DNA from 2 places in the Rhizobium sp. NZLR1 genome. Region 2 is predicted to be linked to the other one. Evidence: riboswitches for the same ligand, from Rfam matches in the RefSeq annotation. Region 2 holds a riboswitch; the other holds the start of a gene.
What was found. Region 2 has a riboswitch for FMN ahead of J3O30_RS08540 (DMT family transporter). Riboswitches for the same ligand answer to the same signal wherever they lie in the genome.
Positions count from the first base shown of each region.

Region 1: another riboswitch for FMN. It lies ahead of J3O30_RS14525 (6,7-dimethyl-8-ribityllumazine synthase); the one in region 2 lies ahead of J3O30_RS08540 (DMT family transporter).

Region 1 covers NZ_CP071632.1:2,910,677-2,915,794, forward strand. Annotated here, with positions in the region: gene J3O30_RS14500 (helix-turn-helix domain-containing protein) at 1-14, opposite strand, end outside; gene J3O30_RS14505 (adenylate/guanylate cyclase domain-containing protein) at 87-1,205, opposite strand; gene J3O30_RS14510 (hypothetical protein) at 1,400-1,624, shown strand; gene J3O30_RS14515 (hypothetical protein) at 1,707-2,027, opposite strand; gene J3O30_RS14520 (SRPBCC family protein) at 2,212-2,658, opposite strand; FMN riboswitch at 3,074-3,216, shown strand; gene J3O30_RS14525 (6,7-dimethyl-8-ribityllumazine synthase) at 3,292-3,726, shown strand; gene J3O30_RS14530 (VOC family protein) at 3,887-4,576, shown strand; gene J3O30_RS14535 (DUF1194 domain-containing protein) at 4,733-5,118, opposite strand, start outside.
Region 2 covers NZ_CP071632.1:1,708,908-1,714,025, reverse strand. Annotated here, with positions in the region: gene J3O30_RS08545 (aldo/keto reductase) at 1-265, shown strand, start outside; gene J3O30_RS08540 (DMT family transporter) at 476-1,375, opposite strand; FMN riboswitch at 1,467-1,621, opposite strand; gene hupB (DNA-binding protein HupB) at 1,759-2,034, opposite strand; gene lon (endopeptidase La) at 2,240-4,657, opposite strand; gene clpX (ATP-dependent Clp protease ATP-binding subunit ClpX) at 5,062-5,118, opposite strand, start outside.

The DNA of each region.
Region 1 (5,118 bases), 1.2 Mb from region 2:
TGGGGATCCTTCATGCCAGAAGCTTACCATTGCAAAGATATCTTTGCAAAATTTTCTTTGCATAACTGCAAGCGCCTGTCCGTGACTTAAGCTTCTGCCAGGGTGAAGACTGCGCAAGGGTCGGTAATGCCGCGCAAGCTATGCTCTCCGAGCGGCATCAAGGCCGTCGTCGTATTCGCCGCCACCGCTCCCGAAATCAGCACGTTTCTGCCGAGCGGCTTGCAGAGCCCTTCCAGGCGGCTGACCAGATTGACCGCGGGGCCGATGGCAGTAAAGTCCAGCCGGTCGGCCGCACCGATATTGCCCCATAGAATCTCGCCGAAATGCAGCGCCGCGCCGAACGGCAACGGCGCCAGCCCCTGGGCCTGGCGCACCTGGTCGAGATGGCTCATGCCGGCACGGCTGGCGGCGACCGCCCGCAGGGCGGCCTCGCAGGCCTCGCGATCCCCCCGGGCGATGTCTGCTTCGCCCGACGTCGCGGTGACCGGAAAGATCGCCAGCACGCCGTCGCCTATGAATTTCAGCACCTCGCCGCCGAAGGCGTGCACTGCGCCGGCGACGCGATCAAAATAAGCGTCGAGCGCGGCAATCATCGCCTGCGGCTCCGTCACTTCCGAAAGCGCGGTGAAATCACGCAGATCGGCACAGAGAAGGGCAGCGCGGATGGTCTCACCGGTGCCGCGGGCAAGCGCGCCGGCCTGCACCCGGGCAGCACTGCGCCGGCCGAGATAGGCTTCGAGCAGCGCGGCCCGCGCCTCCCGCGCCGCCAAAGCGGCGAGCGGCGCTGCGGCAAAACGCGCGACTTCGCGCAGCAGACTGGCCTCGGCCGCACCGAATGCGCCGCCCCCTGCCCCGTTGGCAACTCCCGCCCAGCCAAGCAGCGGCCCGTCCGATGCCTGATTATCCTGTGCAGGCCCGATCCGGCTCTCCCACACCGGCCCGAGCCCACCCAGCCAGTCGCGCCCGGCCTCACTCTGCGGAGCTGCAGCAAAGGCCAGCGCCTCAATGACGGCCCCGGTCTCGGCCCGCCACAGCCAGGTGCGCCGAGCGATGATTGGGTGCGGCACGGAAAGCGTCAGCGCGCCGCCCGAAAGCGGCAGGCCGTCAGCCAAAAGCCGGCGCCCGAGCTCGGCCAGAAACCGTTCGGGACCAGGCGAGGCACCGGCCTCATCAACCAACCAGGCAAGGGGAGATGGCAGATCCATGCTTCAACATGACATCGCCCCGGGACGTCCGCAAGGATGCCTTCTGAAGCCCCATCGACTCCTTCAGCCATTCCACGCAGACAATTCCTGTCGAGATTCTTCCATCACGGCGAAAAGCAAAAAATAACGCTTTAAACTTGCGCCGTTTTGCTTCCATTATGCGGCGGTTCGTCATCGTGTGATTGAGGGGTACGATGGGCACGATTTTCTGGCCGAAAGATCCGCTGGATGGGAATGACATGACGCTGCTGACGTCGATCCTTCGGCGGTGGTGCGACAGGCATCAGGTCGAGCTGACAGCACAGGAGAGCAGCCGCAAGGCGAAGGAACTTGTCGAATGGTATGAATTCGGCGTCAAGGATCCGATCGAACTCGAAGAACTGATCGAGGGCAAGTACTGGCTGGTCAGCAAAATCTGACCTGATCACAGTCGTAACATTCAAGAGAAAAGGCCGGGCGAAATATCGCACCGGCCTTCGTCAATTTGCCCCTGGGAAGGCTTCAGTCGTCATCCCGCCAACGGCGGTGGTGATCGCCGCGCCAATCATCGCGCCAGCGCGGACCATCCCAATCCCGGTGACGCCGCTCCCAGCCCCAGCGGGGCGGACCGCCGTAAAAGGCCACCGGCGGCGGGCGTCGCCAGTTTGGCCGGCATTCGCCCCAGCGGGTCAGATGCCAGCCGCGGCCGCACGCATAGTCGACCTTCGTGACATCGCTTGTGACATTGCTCTGGACATTGATTGTCCCCATCGGCATCGCCTCAGCTGTGCCGACCGAGAGGCTGCCAGCGAGCAAGGCAGCCGCGATAGAAAGTGCCTTCATCGAAAACTCCAATTCATCCAGCCGTTCCCACCCTAGGGCCGCCAAATTGAACTGGAGATGAACTTCACGTTCATGTTTGCGGGAGAAAAAGAAGCGATTTCGGACCGCTCATCGCAGCGCCGGCCAGCTGGTTTTCCCGCAAGGGCAGGCGCTTCAGGGCCATCCACCGGCCCGCAAAAACCGTTCATGTCCTGCCGTAAAATGCGTCGGGACCCGGGTCACGCCCGGCGGCGACCTCGGTCAGCCGCCCAAGGTAATGCGCCCAGCCTTCCGCATGCCCGGCGCATTGATCGGCGCTCGGTAGGCCGCTATGCGTCAGTCGCAGCAGTGTTCCGCCCCCCTGCTCGATCAGGTCGATCTCGACGAGGCTCGACCCCGGCGGCACCACCTCGCTGCCGTCCCAGCCGAAGCTGTAGGCAAGGCGATGAACCGGCACCACCTCGCGAAACGAGCCGCGCGCAAAGCGGGCACCGGTGACGTTGACAAGATAGAGCCCGCCCGGCTGCGGCTCGACCTCTGCCTCCGTCCCCATCCAGCGCAGGATCTTCTGCGGGTCGGTCATCAGCGCAAACACTGCGGCCGGCGGCGCCGCAATATGCGCCTCGCGGTGAACGACGAAAGATTCTGGCATCACGCTCTCCGATAGTTGTCATGGCCTGCCTCGCCGCGGGCGGGATCAGCGGGTCATGCTGTTTTGACGTGGGTGTCCTCGCGTGAGCATGTAGGCGGAAGTACCCGATCAGCAAGGGTGGTCGGGCCACGCCGCCCCCGTCGCCCGGCACCGGCGCGGCATCCTCCAACGTCCCTCATGCTGAGGCGCGTAGCCCGTGGGGCGGAGCCTCGAAGCACTCGCCGCAACGCTGCTCCCTGCCTTCATCTAGCATCCGCGCACCCGCCGCGTCCTTCGGGGCCTCTGCGGCGCACCTCAGGACAAGGCTCTCTGGGGGGTGCAGCCAGCTAGGTGGCGATCGCCTCACCCCATCCCCGCCTCCGCGATGCAAGCATTTCGCCCTATTGCCAGCCCTTCGTCTTCCCCCTATTGTCCCGGCCGTTCTCAGGGCGGGGTGAAAGTCCCTACCGGCGGTATGCAGTTTCGATTGCGAGCCCGCGAGCGCCTTCCTCGGAAGGGTCAGCAGATCAGGTGAGATGCCTGAGCCGACGGTCATAGTCCGGATGAAAGAGAACGCACGTTCCCAGCCCTTGCGGCTGTCGGGACGTTCGTGATCGCCTTGGGTGATGTGTCTGTTCGCCAAAGGAGATTACCATGACACCCACCCGCTACGCCTTTATCAAAGCCAGCTGGCACGCCGACATCGTCGACCGCGCCCTTGACGGCTTCTATCAGCTCGTGCCGCCCGAACAGGTCGATGTGTTCGATGTTCCCGGCGCATTCGAGATGCCGCTGCTTTCCCGCGATCTGGCCGCAAGCGGACGTTATGGCGCCGTCATTGCCGCGGCTTTCGTCGTCGACGGCGGAATTTACCGCCACGAATTCGTCGCTCAGGCGGTGGTCGACGGGCTGATGCGCGCCGGCATGGATACCGGCGTGCCGGTGCTTTCGGTTTCGCTGACGCCGCATCAGTATCAGGAAACCGAGCACCATAAGCAGATCTACCGCGCGCATTTCGTCGAGAAAGGGCGGGAGGCCGCAAAGGCCGCGCTCACAATCGGGAAGACACGCGCCGCTCTTGCCGCGTAAGGCGGCTCCCCCCGAACCGGGGCGGCGGGACCGATCCCGCCGTCTTCATCAGGTCAATTCCGACAGAATAATTGATTCGACGCCCTCGCCGCGCTGTGATCCACTCACCCCCGACATGTATCGCCATTCTTAATGCGTCCCAAACCTTAAGGAGCTGAAGATGAGCAATGCAATGCGCAGTGAAACCCCTATCGAAAATTCGCGAACACGGCCCGTCGACACCAAGCTCGAGGTGGTCGTCATCCCCGTTTCCGACGTCGATCGCGCCAAACGTTTCTACGACAGCCTGGGCTGGCGGCTCGACGCCGACTTCGCCAATGATGCCGATTTCCGGGTGCTCCAGTTTACCCCGCCCGGCTCCGGCTGCGCGATCATCTTCGGCAAGAACGTCACCGCCGCGCCACCTGGCTCCGCCCAGGGGCTCTACCTTATCGTCTCCGACATCGAGGCCGCCCGCCGCGATCTTATCGCTCGCGGCGTCGAGGTCAGCGACGTGTTCCACGACGCTGCCGGCGTCTATGCCGGCAAGGACGAGCCCTATCTCTTCGGACGGCTGCGCATCGCCGGCCGAGATCCCGAAAACCGCAGCTATCGCTCCTTCGCCTCGTTCAAGGATCCCGATGGCAATGGCTGGCTATTCCAGGAGGTCACCACGCGATTGGCGGGACGCATCGACGCCGACGAGACAGCCTTTGCGACCTCGAGCGACCTTGCATCAGCGCTGCGCCGCGCGGCGACCGCCCACGGCGAACACGAAAAGCGAAACGGCGGCAAGCACGACGAGGGCTGGCCGGACTGGTACGCCGACTACATGGTCAGTGAACAGTCTGGCCGAGAGCTGCCGCTATAGGCAGCGGTCTTTTCCGGCGAACTCAAACAGCCCTTGTTGAGGCATGCCTTCCTCCTGCGCACCTCCCTGAGGTGCGCAGGAGGAAGGCCAGTAGCCTCGAAGGACACCTCCATGCTGCTCCGTGCATTCATTCGGCGTCGGCGCACGCGCCCGCCGTCACCGCTCGAAAAAATCCCGCCACTGTTTCTCGCCAACCAGGCAGTCGACCCCGGTCTCGGCGCCGGTGATTCTCTGCACCGTTGCCGGCGGGGAAAACCCGCTGATCTCCAGCACCAGCTTGCGGCGCACGGCAACGGCGAAATCCTCGATGTTGCGGACCGGCAGCACGAAGGCGCCGGGGCCGCCGATCACGCAATCCGCATAATATGTGTCGAGCCCGTTCGGCGCATCGGAGGGCCGCAGCATAATGGCAAGGCCATTGATGATCATGCCTGCTTCCACCGCCTTGTCGCGGGCGGATATGACTGGATTTCCGGAATTGTTCGGGCCATCGCCCGACACATCGATCACCTGTCGTCTGGACGGAAACGGACTGGAAACGA
Region 2 (5,118 bases):
CGGCGTGCCCTTCGAGGTCGGCCTGCAAGCGGTGGAAGAGGTGCGCAAGCTGGTGCCTCAGGGCGCCACCATGGCGGCCTTTGCGCTGCGCTGGATCCTGATGGCTGAAGCCGTCACCGTCGTCATCCCCGGCGCCCGCAATGCCGAACAAGCTAAAGCCAATGCGGCCGCAGCCGATCTGGCGCCCCTTACGGCCGGTGTCATGGCGGCAACACGCGAGATCTACACGCGGCTGATCGCGCCGCATGTGCATCAGCGCTGGTAGGGCTGGAGCGTCGCTATTTTGTCAGGGCTGCGGCAAGTCGAGTCAGGCCCTCATCCGGCTGCCGCCACCGGCCGGGGTCGAGCCATGGGTTTCGGCCCGTCCCTCGTAAACGAGACGAAGGGGATGTGCCGCAACCACTCGGTTCCCTGCCCACATCTAGCATGGCACCTCCCCTTTTCCCCGTTTTCCGGGGGAGAAGGTTAGGGTACCTCAGGCGGGTTTCCGCTCTTTGCGCATCTCGTTTCGCATGATGAAGAGTGAGGCGGAAAGGATGAGCACTGCGCCTAGCCAGAGGTAGCCGGCCGGCGCATAACCGAAGAACAGCCAGCCGGCCAGCACATTCAGCGGCAGCTTCAGATCGTCGAAAGGTTGAATGTAGGCGGCATCCGCTGCGGAATAGGCAAGCGTCAGGAAATACTGCGCTGCGGCGGTCAGCAGCCCCGCCAGCAGGAACAAGGCAAGTGTTGTACCCGTCGGCACTGCAAAGCCTGCCGCAAGCGCCAGCCCTCCGTTTATCGGCGTCAGCAGAACGAGCAGCCAGACGGTGATCGTCTCCGGTCGTTCGATGCCCGTCAGGCTCTTGGTGATCAGCGACGAGGCGCCCCACAGCAGCGCCGAGAGCACCGGCAAGAGTGCTGCCCAGCCAAAGCCGTCCGACCATGGCTGCAGGACGATCATCGCGCCGGTGAAACCGGCTGCGGTCGCCGCCCAGCGGGCCGGACCGACGCGCTCACCCAGGAAGAGCCGGGCGCCGAGAATGATGAAGAACGGCGAGGTCATCACCAGCGCGATCGCCTGCCAGATCGGCACCGCGGCAAGGCCGGCGACCCAGGCCTCGACCCCGAGCGCGGCAAGCACGACGCGCGCCAGGTGACGCCAGGGATAGTGCGTGCGCATCGCCGCCAGGCCGAGCCTGCGCAGGAACGGCAGCGAAAACAGGAAGGCGAAGCCATATTGCCAGAAGGCGGCCGAGGCCGAGGGAAAGGCAAGCTTCATCGTCAGCCATTGGGTGACGACGTTAAGAAGCGAAAAGGCGATGCCGGCAAGGACCATCCAGAGTGCACCGACAATGGCGCGGGACGGCTCGACCGCAAGAGAATTCTGACTCATGTCTTTCATCCAAAACCAGGGACCAACATAAATCAGGACGCATGAGCCACGAACAGGCGACGCAGGACACCCCGCCCTTCGCACGGCCGACACTCATTCTCTTCCATCCGGACTTTAACCGTCGGCTCCGGAATCGCACCGGATCTGCTGACCCTCCCCCCGCATTGGCGCGGAAGGCGGCGCTCGCGGGCTCGGGCCGAAACCCATACCGCCGGTGGGGAGTTTCACCTCGCCCTGAGAACAGAAATGTCGTAGATCAAAGCCCGCATGGCGGCAAGCCACGAAAGCAAGGGCCCAGCAAAGCAAAAGGGGTCCGGCAAAGCCGAACCCCTTTCCAAATCCTGCACAGCCGGTCTCGTTTACGGCTGGCGGATAATCTCAGATCAGCCGTTGACGGCGTCCTTCAGGCCCTTGCCGGGCGTGAACTTCGGCACGTTGCGAGCCGGAATGTCTACCTCAGCGCCCGTCGACGGGTTGCGGCCCTTCGATGCGGCACGATGAGAAACGGTGAAGCTGCCGAACCCTGCAAGGCGGATGTCGCCCTTGTTCTTGAGTTCACCCTGGACAACGTCGAAAACCGCGTCAACAGCGGAAGCCGCGTCAGACTTCGTCAGTCCTGCCTTTTCGGCGACTGCGGACACGAGTTCATTCTTGTTCATGTTTCCACCCCTTTCTAAATGGTACGAAACGACTCAATATAAGCTAGGCGCCGAATAGGTATCATCAGGCCCGCCGGGAACCCAAAAGCCCTGCAAATCAAGGAAAAGCAAGCGTCTACATGACGTTTTCACAAAAAAGGCTGGCGTTTTCGCCAGCCTTTTTCCGAGTTTTCAGCCAATGGGGCATAAATGTGGCCGAGGCCACTCAATGCGCTATGGTTGCGCCCGTCTCGTCGAGGCCTTCGACCGATGCGATGACCGGCGTTTCCACCGTGCCGTCCCATTCGATCGGCTCCGGCCGCCGGATCAGCGCATGCTTGATCACCTCGCCCATGCGGGATACCGGGATGATCTCCATGCTGTTCTTCACGTTATCCGGAATCTCCGCCAGATCCTTGGCGTTCTCCTCCGGAATCAGCACCTTCTTGATGCCGCCGCGAAGGGCTGCGAGCAGCTTTTCCTTGAGACCGCCGATCGGCAGAATACGACCGCGAAGGGTGATCTCACCGGTCATGGCCACGTGCCTGTTCACCGGGATACCGGTCATGATCGAGACGATCGCGGTCGCCATGGCGACGCCGGCCGAGGGGCCATCCTTCGGCGTCGCGCCTTCCGGCACGTGCACGTGGATGTCGCTCTTGTCGAAGCGCGGTGGCTCGATGCCGAAATCGACAGCGCGCGAGCGGACATAGGAGGCCGCCGCCGAGATCGATTCCTTCATGACTTCCTTCAGATTGCCGGTGACCGTCATGCGGCCCTTGCCCGGCATCATCACGCCTTCGATGGTCAGCAACTCGCCGCCGACCTCCGTCCAGGCAAGACCTGTGACAACGCCGACCTGATCCTCGCCCTCGGCTTCGCCGTGGCGGAAGCGCGGGACGCCCAGATAGTCGGAGATGTTGGCAGCCGTCACATGCACGGACTTCGTCTTGCCCTTGATGATCTCGGTGACCGCCTTGCGGGCAAGCTTCATCAGTTCGCGCTCGAAGTTGCGGACGCCGGCTTCACGGGTGTAGTGCTGGCTGATGGACATCAGGGCGTCGTCGTTGACCGAGAATTCTTCCGGCTGCAACGCATGTTCCTTGATGGCCTTCGGCAGCAGATGCCGCTTGGCGATCTCGCGCTTTTCATCTTCGGTGTAGCCGGCGATACGGATGATCTCCATGCGGTCCATCAGCGGCGCCGGGATGTTCAGCGTATTCGCCGTCGTAATGAACATCACATCCGACAGGTCGTATTCGACCTCAAGATAATGGTCCATGAAGGTCGAGTTCTGTGCCGGATCGAGTACCTCGAGCAGGGCCGAAGACGGATCGCCGCGATAGTCCTGGCCGAGCTTGTCGATCTCGTCGAGCAGGAAGAGCGGGTTGGACTTCTTCGCCTTCTTCATCGACTGGATGACCTTGCCGGGCATCGAGCCGATATAGGTGCGGCGGTGACCGCGGATTTCGGCTTCGTCGCGAACGCCGCCAAGCGCCATGCGGACATACTCACGGCCGGTCGCCTTGGCGATCGACTGGGCGAGCGAGGTCTTGCCGACACCCGGAGGGCCAACGAGGCAGAGAATCGGGCCCTTGATCTTGGTGGCGCGAGCCTGCACGGCCAGATATTCGACAATGCGCTCCTTGACCTTGTCGAGACCGAAGTGATCGGCTTCGAGGATCTTCTCGGCATTGTTGAGATCGGCCTTGATCTTCGACTTCTTGCCCCACGGAATGCCGAGCAGCCAGTCCAGATAATTGCGCACGACGGTGGCTTCGGCCGACATCGGGCTCATCTGGCGCAGCTTCTTCAGCTCCGCATCGGCCTTTTCACGGGCCTCCTTGGACAGCTTGGTCTTGGAGATACGCTCTTCCAGCTCGCTCATCTCGTCGCGGCCTTCCTCGCCGTCGCCGAGTTCCTTCTGGATCGCCTTCATCTGTTCGTTCAGGTAGTATTCGCGCTGGGTCTTCTCCATCTGGCGCTTGACACGCGAACGGATGCGCTTTTCGACCTGCAGGACCGAAATCTCGCCTTCCATGAAGCCGAGGGCCTTTTCGAGGCGAGCCTTGACGCTGGTGGTTTCCAGCATCTCCTGTTTCTCGGTGATCTTGATCGACAGATGCGAGGCGACCGTATCGGCGAGCTTGGAATAGTCGTCGATCTGGCTGGCGGCGCCGACCACTTCGGGCGAAATCTTCTTGTTGAGCTTCACATAGCTCTCGAATTCGGAGACGACCGAACGCGACAAGGCTTCCAGTTCGACCGGATCGTCGTGCGGCTCCTCGAGCACATGGCCGAGCGCCTCATAGAAATCCTCGCGGCCGGTATATGTGTCGATCTCCGCGCGGGCGCGGCCTTCGACCAGAACCTTGACGGTGCCGTCGGGCAGCTTCAACAGCTGCAACACGTTCGCCACGGTGCCGACCTTGTGGATCGCGGAGGGATCCGGATCGTCGTCGCTGGCGTTGATCTGCGTCACAAGCATGATCTGCTTATCGGAACCCATGACCTCTTCGAGCGCACGGATCGACTTTTCCCGTCCGACGAACAGCGGCACGATCATATGCGGGAAAACCACGATGTCGCGCAGGGGCAGAACAGGGTAGGCAGTACTGCTCGCTACAGACGTTTTCTTCGTCATTTTAAGTCCTTTCCATCGTCCCGTTACCGGGCTCTCTGCGCGGCCGCTTGGGACCGGCCGGCACTCTCACTTGGCTCTACAAGTGGAGGTTCTGACTACGCTTTTCAAGCCACGCTAACGCCCGCGTTCCCCGGATGTGACAGCTTCATTACAACGGAACGCCAACACTATGAAGCGCGTGGCTGGACCGGCGCTTACCACTTCCGACCCGGCTAAAATACAAACGCCAGCAATAGGCTTACGGAATCACGGCATCATTGCCAAGCACTCTCCCTTGCGCAACATCGGCAAAGGCAATTCCGGTTCCCACCGGCAAAATACTAACAGTGCCTCGGATGGTTTTTCAAATAGAAAGGGGCCCGCCGATGGCAAGCCCCCAAAATAATCGTGCGAAAGCGCAAAGGTTACGCCGAAGCGTTGGCCTTTTCTTCCTGACGATCGGCATAGATGTATAGCGGACG